Regions from separate parts of the Agrobacterium fabrum str. C58 genome, predicted to be linked through region 3. Evidence: predicted binding sites of a transcription regulator. Region 3 holds the regulator's gene; each other region holds the start of a gene.

Region 1 (4,049 bases), 1.2 Mb from region 3:
TGGTAATCGGATAACGCCGGTCCCGCCCAAAATTCTTCTTGGTGATCTTCACACCCGGAGCCGATTGCCGGCGCTTGTATTCGGCCAGATAAAGCAGATGCTCGACCCGGTGCACGGTGGCCACATCATGGCCGCGCGCCAGAATTTCCTCGACCGACATTTCCTTCTCGACAAGGCACTCGAGAATATCATCCAGCACCGGATAGGGCGGCAGCGAATCCTGGTCGGTCTGGTTGGGGCGCAGTTCGGCCGATGGCGCCTTGGCGATGATATTGGCTGGGATAACCTCGCCGGAAGGGCCAAGCGCGCCCGGCGGCACATGGGCGTTGCGCCAGCTGGAAATGGCATAGACCTGCATCTTGTAGAGGTCCTTGATGGGATTGAAACCGCCATTCATATCGCCATAAAGCGTCGCATAGCCCACCGACATTTCCGACTTGTTGCCGGTCGTTACCACCATCGAGCCGAACTTGTTGGAGACAGCCATCAAAATGGTGCCACGCGTGCGGCTCTGCAGATTTTCTTCGGTAATGCCCTCTTCCGTGCCCTCGAAGAGTTCGGAGAGCGCCGAAAGAAAGCCTTCCACCGGCTCGACGATCGGCACGATATCGTAACGGCAGCCGAGCGCTCTCGCACAATCGGCGGCGTCCTTCAGCGATTCTTCCGAGGTGTAGCGGTAGGGCAGCATGATGCAGCGTACCCGCTCCTCACCCAGCGCATCGACGGCAAGGGCTGCGCAGATCGCCGAATCGATGCCGCCGGAAAGGCCGAGAACCACGCTCTTGAAGCCGTTCTTGTTGACGTAATCCCTAAAGCCCAGCATGCAGGCGCGGTAATCCGCCTCCTCGCCCTCAGGGATTTTCGAGAAAGGCCCGCTGTCGCAATGCCAGCCGTCTGCGGTGCGTTTCCAGTCGGTGACAGCGAGCGTGGCCTCGAACTGGCTCATCTGAAAGGCCAGCGTCTTGTCGGCATTAAAGCCGAAGCTCGCACCGTCAAACACCAGCTCATCCTGTCCGCCCAGCTGATTGGCGAAAACCAGCGGCAGGCCGCTTTCGATCACCTGCCTGAGCGCCACCTGATGGCGCACATCCAGCTTGCCGCGATAATAGGGCGACCCATTCGGCACCAGCAGGATTTCCGCCCCGCTTTCGGCCAGCGTCTCGCACACGCCCATGTCGTTCCAGATTTCCTCGCAGATCGGAATGCCGATCCGCACGCCACGGAAATTATAGGGCCCGGAAATCGACCCTTCTTCGAAAACACGTTTTTCGTCGAACTCGCCGTAATTCGGCAGATCGATCTTGTCACGCAACGCGATGATCTTGCCACCATCCAGAAGCGCCACCGAATTGTGCCGGCCTGTCTCGCCCTGACGCGGAAAACCGATGACGACGCCCGGCCCGCCATCGGCAGTCTCCGCCGCCAGTTCTTCCACAGCCTTCAGGCAGGCCTTCAGAAAAGCCGGCTTAAGCACCAGATCCTCCGGCGGATAGCCTGAAATGAACAGCTCCGTCAGGAGCAGAAGGTCGGCACCCTGCGTCGCCGCATCGGCCCGTGCCTCACGCGCCCTGGCGAGATTGCCCGCCACGTCGCCAACAGTCGGATTGAACTGCCCGACGGCAATTCGAAGATGGTTCTGGATATCGTGTCTGTCGCTCATGCCATTTCAATACCGCGCCCGTGGCCGCTCCGCAACGCGGCAATTGCATGCCGTCGCCTGGGCAAGACGCCACGGCTGCGTTCACGCTAAGGTTATCACCGCCCCAGCCATCCTCCGCAAAGTTCATGTCGCGTTCATCGCGCTTATGTGACAGTTACATGACAATTTTGCGACGTCCGATTCACCTCCCCGGATCGGCGCTGCCGCCTGAAATACCGGAGTATGAGTTTGAGAGATTCGGCGCCAAAAACAACGGCTTCCGAAAAGGCTGGTCTTGTCTTTTCGCCTGCGGGACTGAGGAGCCTTTCGAAGCTTTCGGGTACGGCCTATACGCTTGCCAATCTGACGATCGCATCCATTGTGCTTGTCGTGGCGCTGGAATGGATCGCCCGCGGTTCGCTCCGTGATGTCGGCGCTTTCCTCACCTCCCCGGCCCGCCCGGGCGTAACCACCATCGCCGCCGTGCTCGCCCTTCTCCTGGCGCTGGATGCGATCCTTGGCAGGCGTTACCTGTCGCTGATTGCCGTCGCGCCGCTCTGCGCGCTGACGGGACTGATTTCCGCCCAGAAACAGACTTATCTCTCCGATCCACTTTACCCTTCCGACCTTTTATTCGGCCGGCAGATCCTCGAGCTTCTGCCGACCATGTTGAAGGCCCAGCCCCTGACGGCAGCACTGGTGGTCCTCGGCCTCTGCGCCGCCATCGCAGCCCTTGTGGCGTTATGGCTGCTGGCGCGCCGCCATTCGCCGGGCTTGAGCTGGCGTGAGCGCGCCGCGGGTCTTGTGCTGGCGTTGCCGCTTCTCGCCGGTCTTGCCTCGCTGATGGACTATTCGCATTATTCCTGGGTGCGCGATCGCCTCAACATCATTCCCATGATGTGGGATCAGCAGGAGAACTACCGCCATAACGGCTTCCTGATGGCCTTCGCCTTTAATATCCCCATGGCCAATGTCGCGGCACCCGAGGGTTATGGCGACAACAGCATCGCCGACCTCACCTCGAAATCCGCTTCCTTCGCCGCCAACAAGGGCGATTACCCTGATGTCATCATGCTGATGAGCGAATCGCTATGGGATCCGACCCGGCTGGAGAATGTCGAACTTTCGGCCGATCCCATGCCGACCATCCGCGCCAAACAGTCCGGCAATGTGTTTTCGCCTGAGTTCGGCGGCATGACGGCCAATGTGGAATTTGAGGCGCTGACCGGTTTCTCCAACGCCTTCCTGCCCTATGGTAGCATTCCCTATCAGCAATATATCCGCCGTCCGGTGCCCTCGCTCGCAAGCTTCTTCCGGGGCGAAGGATATTCCGCCATCGCCATGCATCCGTTCCAGGAATGGTTCTGGAACCGCAAGCAGGTCTACAAGAATTTTGGCTTCGAGGAATTCCGCTCCGAAGAGACGCTGCCGGCGATGGAAAAACGCGGCAACTTCGCCTCCGACGATGCCTTGATGAACGAGATCATGGCGACCGCCGATACGGCGAAGAACCCGCTCTTCCTCTTTGCCGTCACCCTGCAGGGACACGGCCCCTACGAAGCGGCCCGTTATGCCGAAAACACGATTGATGTGACGGGCGGTCTTTCCGCCTCGGCCTCGCAGGCGCTTGCCACCTATTCGCAGGGTGTCGTGGAAGCCGATGACGCGTTGTTGAAACTGATGCGCTGGGCAAAGAAGCGTGACCGCGAAACCATCATCGTCCTCTTCGGCGATCACCTGCCGCCGCTCGGCCAGACCTTCGTGGAAAGCGGTTACATGCCGGGCATGGTGGCCAGCCGCCGCGCGCCGCTGGAGGTGATGAAGAAGGAACACGAAACACCGCTCGTCGTCTGGTCCTCCAAGAAAGGCGTGCGCAAGAATATCGGCACCATCAGCCCGGCGCTCCTGCCCTATCATGTGTTGAAGACCGCGGGCTTCTCCGATCCTTTCTACACCGGCACGCTGGGTGACGTTCAGCAGGAATTCTCCGTCATCGACCGGCACATGCTGGTGGCGACGGATGGCGAGGCCATGCCCGACTGGTCGATCGCGCCGAACGCGGTTCCCGATGTGGTGCGCGATTATCGCCTGCTGCAATTCGATATGATGTTCGGCGCGCAATATGGCCGCGAGCGTTTCTTCCCCGGCTTTAACTGGCTGCATGAGGGCGCACCGGCGGTGTGATGGTTCTGGCTAGGGCGCCTGAACCGCATGGCGGTGGAAATCGTTTGAATTCCGCCACCATGCGGGTTTATCTCGGGAAAACGCACAAGCACCCCCATCAGAACCGGAGACACACCGTGTCAGATATCTCCGACTATATCGTCTCGCATTTCAAGCGCTCCTCCCGCGAAATCGGCGAGGTGGAACGGCGCATCCTGGAACTGTCGCACCAGAAGAAGCTGGTTTC
Region 2 (4,049 bases), 830 kb from region 3:
CGAAGGCAGAAGCTGCGTCAGCTGCGGTTCTGCGCCGGTATCCTTGTAAACGGCAACGACCGAGGCGCGCTCGGCAAGAACGAAGAAGTACTTCTGGCCATCGAAGGTTGCCGCCTCCAGACCTTCCGGCTCGATGCCCTTGGCCTTGGAGCGCTTTTCCGGATAGTGGCCGATGGCCGCAACCGCATGCTCGAGCGAAGCACCGGCTTCATAAAGAAGCTTACCGGTCTTGTCGAAAATGGTGAAGCCACGCGATCCGCCCTGCCAGTCGCCCTCATTGGCGATGACGATACGGTCATTGTCCAGCCACTTCACGGCATCCGGCTCGCGCTTGCGGCCTTCCTGCTTGTCGGTGAACTTCAGCTGGCCATCGGTCTTGGTGTCGATGCCTTCCAGATTGACGGTGCCGGCGGAGAAATGCGTCTTCACCGTGCCGGTCTTGCCGTCGATAATGACGATATGGTTGTTCTCCTGCATCGTGAGCGCGATCTCGCCATTGGCGTTGATCGAGACGAATTCCGGCTCTGGATCCTCAGGGGAAATTTCAGAAAGACCGGTGACGTCGATCTTCTTCAGCGTCGCGCAATCGGCCGCGCCGTCTTTCAGGCCAACCGTTACCAGATAACCGGCCGGCATCTGCGGCAGTGCGCCTTCATTCACTTCTTCATCGCGCTCGTTTTCGATCGCGATGGCGACAAAGGTCTTGTCTGGAGAAACGGCAACGGAATCGGGCTGGCCGCCGAGATCACAGCTCGCTTCGATCTTCTTGGTGGCGATATCGACCGTTACCAGCTTACCCGAGGGCTTGGCACGGTTTTCCGACGTGTTGACGCCGGCCAGAACCTTCGCACCGGCAACGGCAACCGAGGTCGGCTCGCCCTGCAGCAGCAATGCGCCGCCGGCCTTCGGGGCTTTTGCGTCGGTGATGTCGATGAAACCGATGCCGCCAAGCGGGCTGTCCGAATAGATCAGCGTCTTGCCATCTTCACTGGCGGTGACGATTTCAGCCGAGGTGACGGACTTGGCGTCCTGGTCCGCGGGCAGGTTCTTCGCTACCGGGAAAGACGCGATGCGGTTGAAAACCGGTTCGGCAGCGGCCGGAAAGGCAGCGGATGTGAGCAATGCCGCGGTCAAAGCCACATGAGAAAATCGGAACGCCATTTTAATCCCCCTTGGATCCAGAAACACCCCATGGCTTCTGCGTCAAAGACGTGACAGTGGCATGACATTTTATGGCGGAGAATCAAAAAGCCCGGCCATGGAGGCCGGGCTTTCGTGTTTATGCGCACATTCCGCTTTTCGAAACGCCGTGTGTCCGAATGGAAGCTACACAGGCGCCTCGAGACTTTCAATCCACACCATAAGGGGTGAAACCGGGCCGCCCGAAAGAGCTTTCGAAGGCCACCTCACACCTGATAATGGCATGAGCGCGTCAAAACATGTTTCCTCGTGAGCCTGAAAAAGCCGCATGCCCGCCGCCGGACATCGCAACTTTCCGGAAACCTTACGAGTTGACGGCGTCCTTCAGGCCCTTGCCTGCGGAGAACTTCGGCACGTTGCGAGCCGGGATATCGACTTCAGCACCCGTGGAAGGGTTACGGCCCTTGGAGGCTTCACGACGGCTTACGGAGAAGCTGCCGAAGCCGGCGAGACGGATGTCGCCACCGTTCTTCAGTTCGCCCTGTACGGTTTCGAATACGGCATCAACAGCGGAAGCAGCATCTGCCTTCGTGAGACCAGCCTTTTCGGCAACAGCAGAGACGAGCTCGTTCTTGTTCATGTTTCCACCCCTTTCAATGGTTTGAAACGACTAAAATTAAGCCGGCGCAGAATACATTTGCATCCGCGCACAGCAACTCAAAAGCGCTGGAATCGCCTGAAAAACAAGGGGTCTGAGATTTTTTTCACAAAAAAGGCCGACATTTCTGCCGGCCTTCCACATATTCGTGCCAATTTGGCATCAGTTGCGCGGAGCTGAGCGCCGCGCACGCGCTCTGACACCTAACGCATTGATTCTATGCACTGCCCATCGCGAAAGGCGATTCTCGCCCCCGCGACGATGCGCACCATCAATGCGCGATCGTCTGGTTGCCGTCGTCGACACCTTCGACCGTTGCTATAACAGGCGTCTCAATGCTGCCATCCCACTCGATGGGTTCCGGCTGGCGAATGAGAGCGTGCTTGATAACCTCGCCCATGCGCGAAACCGGGATGATTTCCATCTCGTTCTTCACATTGTCCGGAATCTCCGCCAGATCCTTGGCGTTTTCTTCCGGAATCAGCACCTTCTTGATGCCGCCGCGCAGGGCCGCAAGCAGCTTTTCCTTCAGGCCGCCGATCGGCAGCACGCGACCACGCAGTGTGATCTCGCCTGTCATCGCCACATCCTTCGAGACCGGAATACCGGTCATGATGGAGACGATGGCGGTTGCCATGGCAACACCGGCGGACGGTCCGTCCTTCGGGGTTGCGCCTTCGGGAACGTGAACGTGGATGTCGCTCTTGTCGAAGCGCGGCGGCTCGATGCCGAAGTCCACGGCGCGCGAACGGACATAGGATGCCGCCGCGGAAATGGATTCCTTCATCACTTCCTTGAGGTTGCCGGTGACCGTCATGCGGCCCTTGCCCGGCATCATCACGCCTTCGATGGTGAGCAGCTCACCGCCGACTTCCGTCCACGCCAGACCGGTGACGACACCAACCTGATCCTCGCGTTCGGCCTCGCCGTGGCGGAACCGCGGAATGCCCAGATAATCCTCGATGTTTGCAGCGGTGACCGCAACCGACGTGGATTTACCCTTGATGATCTCGGTCACCGCCTTGCGGGCAAGCTTCATCAGTTCGCGTTCAAAATTACGAACACCGGCTTCACGGGTGTACTGCTGGCTGATGGCCATCAGGGCATCGTCGCTGACCGAGAACTCTTCCGGACGCAGGGCATGTTCCTTGATCGCCTTTGGCAACAGATGACGCTTGGCGATTTCGCGCTTTTCGTCTTCGGTGTAGCCGGCGATGCGGATCACTTCCATACGGTCCATCAGGGGACCCGGAATGTTCAGCGTGTTGGCCGTGGTCACGAACATCACGTCGGACAGGTCGTACTCCACTTCAAGGTAGTGGTCCATGAAGGTGGAGTTCTGTTCCGGATCGAGAACCTCCAGAAGCGCAGATGACGGGTCGCCACGGAAATCCATGCCCATCTTGTCGATTTCATCGAGCAGGAAGAGCGGGTTCGCCTTCTTGGCCTTCTTCATCGACTGGACAATCTTGCCCGGCATGGAGCCGATATAGGTGCGACGGTGACCACGGATTTCCGCTTCGTCACGCACGCCACCGAGCGCCATACGCACATATTCGCGGCCGGTCGCCTTGGCGATCGACTTGGCGAGCGAGGTCTTGCCGACGCCGGGAGGACCAACGAGGCACAGGATAGGTCCGCGAATCTTGGTCGCGCGCGCCTGGACCGCCAGATACTCGACGATTCGTTCCTTGACCTTGTCCAGACCGAAGTGATCCTGATCGAGGATCGTCTCGGCGGCATTGAGATCGGTCTTGATCTTCGACTTCTTGCCCCAGGGCAGGCCAAGCAACCAGTCCAGATAGTTGCGCACGACGGTCGCTTCGGCAGACATCGGGCTCATCTGGCGCAGCTTCTTCATTTCCGCGTCGGCCTTTTCCTTAGCCTCCTTGGAAAGCTTGGTCTTGGCGATGCGCTCTTCCAGTTCGGCCATCTCGTCACGGCCGTCTTCGCCGTCGCCGAGTTCCTTCTGGATCGCCTTCATCTGCTCGTTCAGATAATATTCGCGCTGGGTCTTCTCCATCTGGCGCTTGACGCGCGAGCGGATGCGCTTTTCGACCTGAAGCACGGAAATTTCGCCTTCCATGAAGCCGAGCGCCTTTTCAAGCCGCTGCTTCACGCTGACGGTTTCAAGCATTTCCTGCTTTTCGGTGATCTTGATCGACAGGTGCGAAGCAACCGTATCGGCCAGCTTCGAATAATCGTCGATCTGGCCGGCAGCGCCGACAACCTCGGGCGAAATCTTCTTGTT
Region 3 (4,049 bases):
GGCGGCTTCGGCCATGGCTGTATCACTCCTTGCGCGGACGCGCTGTCAGACGGTTGTCAATAGGCTCTGAGGGTTATCCCTCGCCTGAAAATCAAAAATGCCGCCTTGCGGCGGCACCGGCACTATTGTCAGTTCGCCTGCCGATGTCAACAAAAGTCCGCATTTGCCGGGCGTCTCAAGCAGTAGTAGATGGAAGCTTTCGAGGCCCAAGGTGTTGCCTTTCAGACTCAACTCACCAGCAAGTTGGGGAAAACCGGAAAATCGATTCCAGATGATTCCCCCGACTCTTGCCACGGAGTCGGGCTGGCACTAGGTTAATCGCTAATTACTAGACTGCATTGCGGCGGAACTAGTCACCGAAAATCTGGCGGAAACCACGCTTGCGGCACGCCCGCGGGGCGGAGAGGGATTCTGCCGACAATACACGCGAAAAGCGGAGAAGCGGCATGAACTGGACAGACGAGCGAGTCGAGAAACTCAAGAAATTGTGGGCCGAGGGACTTAGCGCCAGCCAGATAGCAGCGCAGCTGGGCGGTGTCAGCCGTAATGCCGTTATCGGCAAGGTTCACCGTCTCAATCTGCCGGGACGCGTCAAGGCCGGCGGTCCGGTCACTTCGGCGCGTTCCGCGCCCAAGCGCGCCGCCGCCCCTGCCCCGCGCGCGACGAATTTCGCCGGTCGTGTCGGCACGGCACCGGCCCGGATCCTGACGCGTTCCAACGCGGCAACGGCTCTTCAGGAAGAGATCGGCGTCGAGACTGCAGAAGTTCTCGATTACGTTCCTTCCAGAAACGTCGTCACCCCGATTTCCCGTCGCCTGACGCTGACGGAACTGACGGAGCGCACCTGCAAGTGGCCGGTCGGCGACCCCTTGAAAGATGATTTCCATTTCTGCGGTTGTGAAGCGCTGGAATCTTCGCCCTATTGCAAGTTCCATGCGAAGCTCGCCTACCAGCCGGTTAGCGAGCGCCGTAAGGCTTGAGTGTTGCGGCACGCATTTGACACTCAAAAACTACGGGCTTTCGGGCCCGTTTTTTTGTGACAAAAGTATCGCGCTTCCCGGTCAGCGACAGCAGAGCGTCAAGGCTTTCCTCACCGCCGTCGGGTTTCGCCCGGCAATCCGGATTTCTGCGAGCCATCGGCAAGTTGTCAAAGGGATGATGCTGTCGTCTTTGCGGAAGGTTCAAAATGAAAAGGCCCGACACCATTCCGGTTTCGGGCCTTTCGATTTTGGAGTATGTCGCGCTGAAAGGAACCGTCAGTTCGGTTCCTCTCAGGCTTCCATCGAATATCCGGCACCACGCACGGTGCGGATGACATCCTGCATATGGGAGAAATTGAGCGCCTTGCGCAGGCGTCCGACATGCACGTCAACGGTACGCTCGTCGACGTAGATATCGTGGCCCCAGACGCCATCCAGCAATTGCGAGCGGGAGAACACCCGGCCCGGCGAGGTCATCAGGAACTCCAGCAGGCGGAATTCCGTCGGGCCGAGGCGCACTTCGCGGCTTTTGCGGTGAACGCGATGGGTCTCGCGATCCAGTTCGATATCACCACATTTCAGCACCGAAGACAGAACCTCGGGACGCGCCCGGCGCAGCATGGCCTTGACGCGGGCCATGAGTTCCGGCGTCGAGAACGGCTTGACGACATAATCGTCGGCGCCGGTGGCAAGGCCACGAACGCGCTCGCTCTCTTCGCCACGCGCCGTCAGCATGATGATGGGCAGGCGTTCCGTTTCCGGCCGCATTCTGAGCCTCCGGCAAAGTTCGATGCCGGAGACGCCAGGCAGCATCCAGTCCAGGATGAGAAGATCCGGAATACGCTCCTGCAACCTGATTTCCGCCTCGTCGCCACGGGGTATCGTGTCGACGTCGTATCCCTCAGCCTCGAGATTGTAACGAAGCAGGACGCTCAGCGCTTCCTCGTCTTCCACAACTGCAATCTTCGGCACCATATGCTAACTCCGCACAAGCCTCTGCCTGTCTGTTACTCGGTCACCGAACCGAGCGTGTTGGAACTGTCGTCCTTCGGACGCTCGCCCTCCGGCTGGCTGCCGGTGGCCATGTAATAGATCGTCTCGGCGATATTGGTGGCGTGGTCGCCGATACGCTCGATGTTCTTGGCGCAGAACAGAAGATGCGTGCAGGTGGTGATATTGCGCGGATCTTCCATCATGTAGGTCAGAAGCTCACGGAAGAGCGACGTATACATGGCGTCGATTTCCTCGTCGCGCTCGCGGATGGCATTGGCCTTCTCGGCGGATCGGGTGGAATAGACGTCAAGCACTTCCTTGAGCTGCACCAGCGCCAGTTCCGACAGATGCTCGATGCCACGGGCGAGCTTGCGCGGAACGCCGGTTCCGGCAACCGCAATGACGCGCTTGGCGGTATTCTTGCCGAGATCACCGACGCGCTCCAGGTCAGCGGCAATACGCAGGGTGCCGATGATTTCGCGAAGGTCAGCCGCCATCGGCTGGCGTCTGGCGATGGTGACAATCGCCTTGTCGCCGATTTCGCGCTCAGCGTGGTCAAGAATGGTATCGTCCGAAATGACTTTCTGCGCGAGCGCAGCATCGGAATTCACGAGCGCACGCACGGCGTCGCCGCACATCTGCTCGGCAAGACCGCCCATTTCGGCGATACGACGCGTCAGAAACTTCAGTTCATCATCATAGGCAGACAGAATATGCGAATGGGTCGTTGTCTGTGTCATGGTCTAGTCCTCCGGCTTGGCCTGCATGCGCGTGCCCGGAAGCGGGCACGGCAGAGGCACCAGTCTTGTTCGGTTTCGAGAAAGCGCCGGCCAGGATCAGCCGAAGCGGCCCATGATGTAGTCCTGCGTGCGCTGGTCGTCCGGATTGGTGAACATCTTGTCGGTTTCGTTTTCTTCGACAAGGTGACCAAGGTGGAACATGGCCGTGCGCTGGGAAACACGCGCCGCCTGCTGCATGGAGTGCGTGACGATGACGATCGTGTAATTGGTGCGCAGTTCGTGGATCAGTTCCTCGACCTTGGCGGTCGCGATCGGGTCCAGCGCCGAGCACGGCTCGTCCATCAGGATCACTTCGGGGCTGACGGCAACTGCGCGGGCGATGCACAGACGCTGCTGCTGACCGCCGGAAAGGCCGGTGCCGGATTCCAGCAGACGGTCCTTCACTTCGTTCCAGAGACCGGCCTTCTGCAGGCTATGCTCGACGATCTGGTCCATATCCGCCTTGTTGCGGGCGAGACCGTGGATACGCGGACCATAGGCGATGTTTTCGTAAATCGTCTTCGGGAAGGGGTTCGGCTTCTGGAACACCATGCCGACGCGGGCACGAAGTTCCACGACATCGATCTGCTGATCGTAGATATCGTCGGTGTCGAGCGTGATCTTGCCGGTTACCCGGCAACCGTCGATCGTGTCGTTCATGCGGTTCAAGGTGCGCAGGAAAGTGGATTTACCGCAACCGGACGGGCCGATAAGTGCAGTCACCGTGTTTTCGCGGACATTGAGGTTCACGTCGTAAAGCGCACGCTTTTCGCCGTAATAAACCGAAACGTCCTTGCCGATCATCTTGTATGAGACTTCATTCATTTTCTTGTCCAGCGCCTTTTCAACTGCTGCTTCCGACAACATGTTCATTGCTCAATCTCCCTCTACCAGCGCCGTTCGAAGCGGCGACGCAACAGGATTGCGCCAACATTCATGACGATGAGGAACAGAAGCAGGATGATGATAGCGCCAGATGTCCTTTCGACAAAGGCGCGCTCGGCTTCGTTCGCCCACATGTAAATCTGCACCGGCAGGGCCGTGGACGGATCCATCGGCGTTGTCGGATAATTCGCAACGAATGCCACCATGCCGATCAGCAGCAGCGGCGCCGTTTCACCCAGAGCGTGGGCGAGACCGATGATGGTGCCGGTCAGGATGCCGGGCATGGCGAGCGGCAGCACATGATGGAAGATCGTCTGCATCTTGGAAGCGCCAAGCCCGAGGGCTGCGGCACGGATCGACGGCGGCACGGCCTTGAGGGCAGCACGCGTCGCGATGATGATCGTCGGCAAGG
Region 4 (4,049 bases), 1.2 Mb from region 3:
AAACCTTCGTCATCCACGAAGTCATGGGCCGCCATTGCGGCTGGCTGACCGCCGCCACCGCCCGCGCCTATATCCAGAAAACCCGCGGCAACGACTATGTCGAAGGCCTGATGATGAACACGCAGATGAAGAACATCGACGGCATCTACCTGCCGGAAATGGCCTTCGACATCGAGGCGGAAGCCGAGCGCCTCAAAGAGGTCATGGACAAACATGGCTATGTCACGCTGTTCGTTTCCGAAGGTGCGGGCCTCGACGCCATCGTCGCCGAGCGGGAAGCTGCTGGCGAAGCCGTCAAGCGCGATGCCTTCGGCCATGTGAAGATCGACACCATCAATGTTGGCGGCTGGTTCCAGAAGCAGTTCGCCGGCCTCATCGGCGCCGAGCGCTCCATGGTGCAGAAGTCGGGCTATTTCGCCCGCTCCGCGCCCGCCAATGGCGACGATCTTCGCCTCATCCAGGGCATGGTCGATCTGGCGGTCGAAAGCGCGCTCAATAAGGTCTCCGGGGTCACCGGTCATGACGAAGACCAGAATGGCAAATTGCGGACCATCGAGTTTCCGCGTATCAAGGGCGGAAAGCATTTCGACCTCTCTGCAAAATGGTTTACCGAAGTGATGGAACACGTCGGTCAGCCGTTCACAGCGGCCTGATTTTACGATAGGCTAAAATAACGCGGTGACAGGGAGGGCAAGGAGGAAGAGAATGTCTGGACAGGCGTGGCTGATTTTCTGTGCAGCATGTGCCGTTGTGTTCGCACTCCCCTCTCCCCTTGTATTCTCTGTCGCCTCTTATGCGGCCATTCGCGGCAGGAAGACGATCTTCCCCTCCGTCGGCGGCGGCGCGCTTGGCGTCGTCACGGCCATGACGATTTCCGCCATTCCGGTGGCCGGTCTCGTCTATCTGCCGCAATCTTTCTTGGAAATCGTGCAATGGGCAGGCATCGGCTGGCTGATGCTGTTCGTGTTATGGACCTTCGCAACGCCCGCAGCCCAGGCGGCCAATGCCGACAATGACAATCTGCCGGGCAAATCCTGGAGCGGCATTTTCCGAGATTGTTACGCCGTTGCCGCCCTGCGCCCGCGCTATTTCTCTTTTTTCCTTGCGATGTTGCCGCAATTCGTTTCCACCACGGGCAATGCCGTTGAAACGCTCGCCATGGCACAGGCCGCTATCCTCATTCTGACATGTGTGATTCTGGCAGCGCAGGCGATGCTCGCCGGCCAGACACTCGCGCTGGTGCGCCGCATGTCAGGCGATAAAAAAATCCGGCCGAAATACCGCACCCACTTCATTTCCGGCCGCGCCGTCAGCGCCGGATACAGGCGCATCGCGGCCTGAAAATCCACCTGAAAGCCGGGGCGCCACGTCCCCGCTTGCCGCTTTCCTTACAATAGGTTAATGAAGGCGCGACGGGACACTGCCTGCTTCGCTTGACGCGGGGGTATCGAGAGACAGGCATAACGAAGGCGGCAACATGCGAAATTCGGGCAAATTCCGCGGAAGAAGTGCACTTCTTCTGTCTTCCACGGTGGGTCTGGCACTGGCACTAAGCGCATGCACCAGCGTCGAATATGCCGCGAAGGAAGGGCCGAACGGCCCGAAAATTGCAACAGTTACCTCTACCTCTTCGGCCCAGACATCGACGCAACCAGCGACGGCTGAAGCCGTAGCGGGCGCCACCCCGGCAGCACCGGCAGTTCAGACCGCCGACGCCGCAGCCTCTTCTCAAGCAGCAGCACTTCCCACCGCCGTCGCCGTCAAGGGCGGACGCGTGGCGCTGCCGCCTGCCTCCGAAATTGCAGCCGCCGCAGCCATCGCCACGCAGATGCAGCAGCCGACCGAAGTGGCTGGAGCCGCAGCAACGACAGCCGCGCCGACCACGGCCGCGGCACTTGTACCGACACACACCACGCCGGCGGCAGCAGCCATCGAAACGGCAAATGCGGCGGCAAAACCGGCCATGCACAATGCCGCCGTCGATCTGCCGCAGGTGGCTGCCGTCAAGGGCAGCTTCCCGGCCGCGCCGCCACCACCCGGTTCGCCGTCCATCGGCACCGAGTTGACGGCGGAACGGAAAGTCATCCCGCTGCCGAAACCGGACAGCACGGTTCTCGCTTATGCCGCCGGCCCGACCAATGCCGCGCTCGCCGCAATTCGCCAGAACGAATCAATGACGGCACCGCTCAGAACCGCACCGGCGGGACGCGAAAAGCTGAGTGGCCTGATTACCAAATACGCCACCATGTATGATGTGCCGGAAGATCTGGTTCACCGCGTGGTGCAGCGCGAAAGCCGCTACAATCCCGGCGCCTATAGCCGCGGCAATTTCGGCCTGATGCAAATCCGGCATGCCACGGCCCGCTCCCTGGGCTTCGATGGCCCCGCCTCCGGCCTGTTCGATGCCGAAACCAATCTCAAATACGCCGTCAAATATTTGCGCGGCGCATGGGTTGTGGCGGGTAACGACCGTGACAATGCCGTCCGCCTTTATGCGCGCGGTTATTATTACGATGCCAAGCGCAAGGGCATGCTGCACGTTCTGCGGAACTGACGGCCTCTGCCTGTGCTGGAGACGCCGCGCAGCTGAGCGGCTTTTTTGAAAATGCTGCGGCTCCCTTCTGTCGTCATTCTTGGGCTCGTCCCAGGGATCTAAACATGCCGTAAAAAATCGATCAGTTGCAGAACCTCGGGAATAGCCCCGGGGATGACGACTGAGTGGTCAGTGACCACCTCGCCTTCCAGCGGCGCCGCCGTTCTCTGGTGCCCGGCTCGGGCTGGTGCGGGCTGGTTTTCCAATGGTCTTTTCTTTTCGCTCTCTCTGCCAGCAACCCCTGTCATCAAACTGTAGCGTGGCGGCTGTAGACGCCTCTCAATCGACTGAGAGGTGAACATATGACGAGTGCGGCACCCAAGACCGGCTTCAGCAAAAACACGAAACTGAAGTCCGCATTGCTCCAGCACAAGGCACTCTCCAAAAGCGGCCTGTCCGAACGGTTTTTCGGCGTCCTCTTTTCCGGCCTCGTCTATCCGCAGATCTGGGAAGACCCCGAGATCGACATGGAAGCGATGGAGCTTGGCGAAGGCCACCGCATCGTCACCATCGGCTCCGGCGGCTGCAACATGCTGGCCTATCTCTCGCGCAACCCGGCCAGCATCGATGTGGTGGACCTCAACCCGCACCACATCGCGCTGAACAAGCTGAAGCTCGCTGCCTTCCGCCATCTGCCCGCCCATCAGGATGTGGTGCGCCACTTCGGCCGCGCCGGCACCCGCAGCAACAGCGTCGGTTATGACCGTTTCATCGCCGAGCATCTGGATGCCACGACCAAGGCATACTGGTCGAAGCGCACCCTTTCCGGCCGCCGTCGCATTTCGGTGTTCGACAGGAACATCTACCGGACCGGCCTGCTCGGCCGTTTCATCGGCGCCGGCCACATCATGGCCCGCCTGCACGGCGTGAAACTCACCGAAATGGCCAAGACCCGGACGCTGGACGAACAGCGCCAGTTTTTTGACAGCAAGGTCGCGCCGCTTTTCGACAAGCCGGTGGTGCGCTGGCTGACGAAGCGCAAGAGCTCGCTTTTCGGCCTTGGCATTCCGCCGCGCCAGTATGACGAGCTGGCAAGCCTTTCCAGCGACGGCACGGTTGCCTCCGTCCTCAAGGAGCGGCTGGAAAAGCTTGCCTGCAACTTCCCGCTCAGCGACAATTATTTCGCCTGGCAGGCCTTTGCGCGCCGTTATCCCGAGCCGCATGAGGGTGCCCTGCCCGCTTATCTCAAGCCGGAATATTACGAAAAGATCCGCAACAACACCGCGCGCGTCGCGGTGCATCACGCCACCTATACCGAGCTGCTTTCCCGCAAGCCGGCAAATGGCGTCGACCGCTATATCCTGCTCGATGCGCAGGACTGGATGACGGATGTGCAGCTCAACGAGTTATGGTCGCAGATCAGCCGCACTGCCGCATCCGGGGCACGCGTCATCTTCCGCACCGCGGCCGAAAAGAGCGTTATCGAGGGCCGGCTTTCGCCCGACATCCGCAACCA

What was found. Region 3 encodes PhoB, which activates phosphate uptake and scavenging genes when phosphate is short. Its sites were predicted from a motif close to TGTCATNNANCTGTCAT; they were not measured.
Region 1: ATU_RS08135 (LTA synthase family protein) is a predicted target of PhoB. The motif match lies at 1,808-1,824, and genes of this name have one in related genera.
Region 2: ATU_RS06230 (esterase-like activity of phytase family protein) is a predicted target of PhoB. The motif match lies at 1,212-1,228, and genes of this name have one in related genera.
Region 4: ATU_RS10345 (BtaA family protein) is a predicted target of PhoB. The motif match lies at 2,836-2,852, and genes of this name have one in related genera.

Annotation. Positions count from the first base shown of each region.
Region 1 is NC_003062.2:1,641,664-1,645,712, forward strand. Features, by position in the region: gene ATU_RS08130 (NAD+ synthase) at 1-1,660, opposite strand, end outside; gene ATU_RS08135 (LTA synthase family protein) at 1,883-3,823, shown strand; gene ATU_RS08140 (DUF1003 domain-containing protein) at 3,940-4,049, shown strand, end outside.
Region 2 is NC_003062.2:1,249,319-1,253,367, reverse strand. Features, by position in the region: gene ATU_RS06230 (esterase-like activity of phytase family protein) at 1-1,161, opposite strand, end outside; gene hupB (DNA-binding protein HupB) at 1,505-1,780, opposite strand; gene lon (endopeptidase La) at 2,070-4,049, opposite strand, start outside.
Region 3 is NC_003062.2:419,995-424,043, reverse strand. Features, by position in the region: gene ATU_RS02055 (aspartate aminotransferase family protein) at 1-15, opposite strand, end outside; gene ATU_RS02050 (GcrA family cell cycle regulator) at 447-980, shown strand; gene phoB (phosphate regulon transcriptional regulator PhoB) at 1,272-1,955, opposite strand; gene phoU (phosphate signaling complex protein PhoU) at 1,988-2,713, opposite strand; gene pstB (phosphate ABC transporter ATP-binding protein PstB) at 2,810-3,625, opposite strand; gene pstA (phosphate ABC transporter permease PstA) at 3,640-4,049, opposite strand, start outside.
Region 4 is NC_003062.2:2,079,717-2,083,765, forward strand. Features, by position in the region: gene ATU_RS10330 (pyrophosphate--fructose-6-phosphate 1-phosphotransferase) at 1-653, shown strand, start outside; gene ATU_RS10335 (LysE family translocator) at 706-1,341, shown strand; gene ATU_RS10340 (lytic transglycosylase domain-containing protein) at 1,478-2,554, shown strand; gene ATU_RS10345 (BtaA family protein) at 2,896-4,049, shown strand, end outside.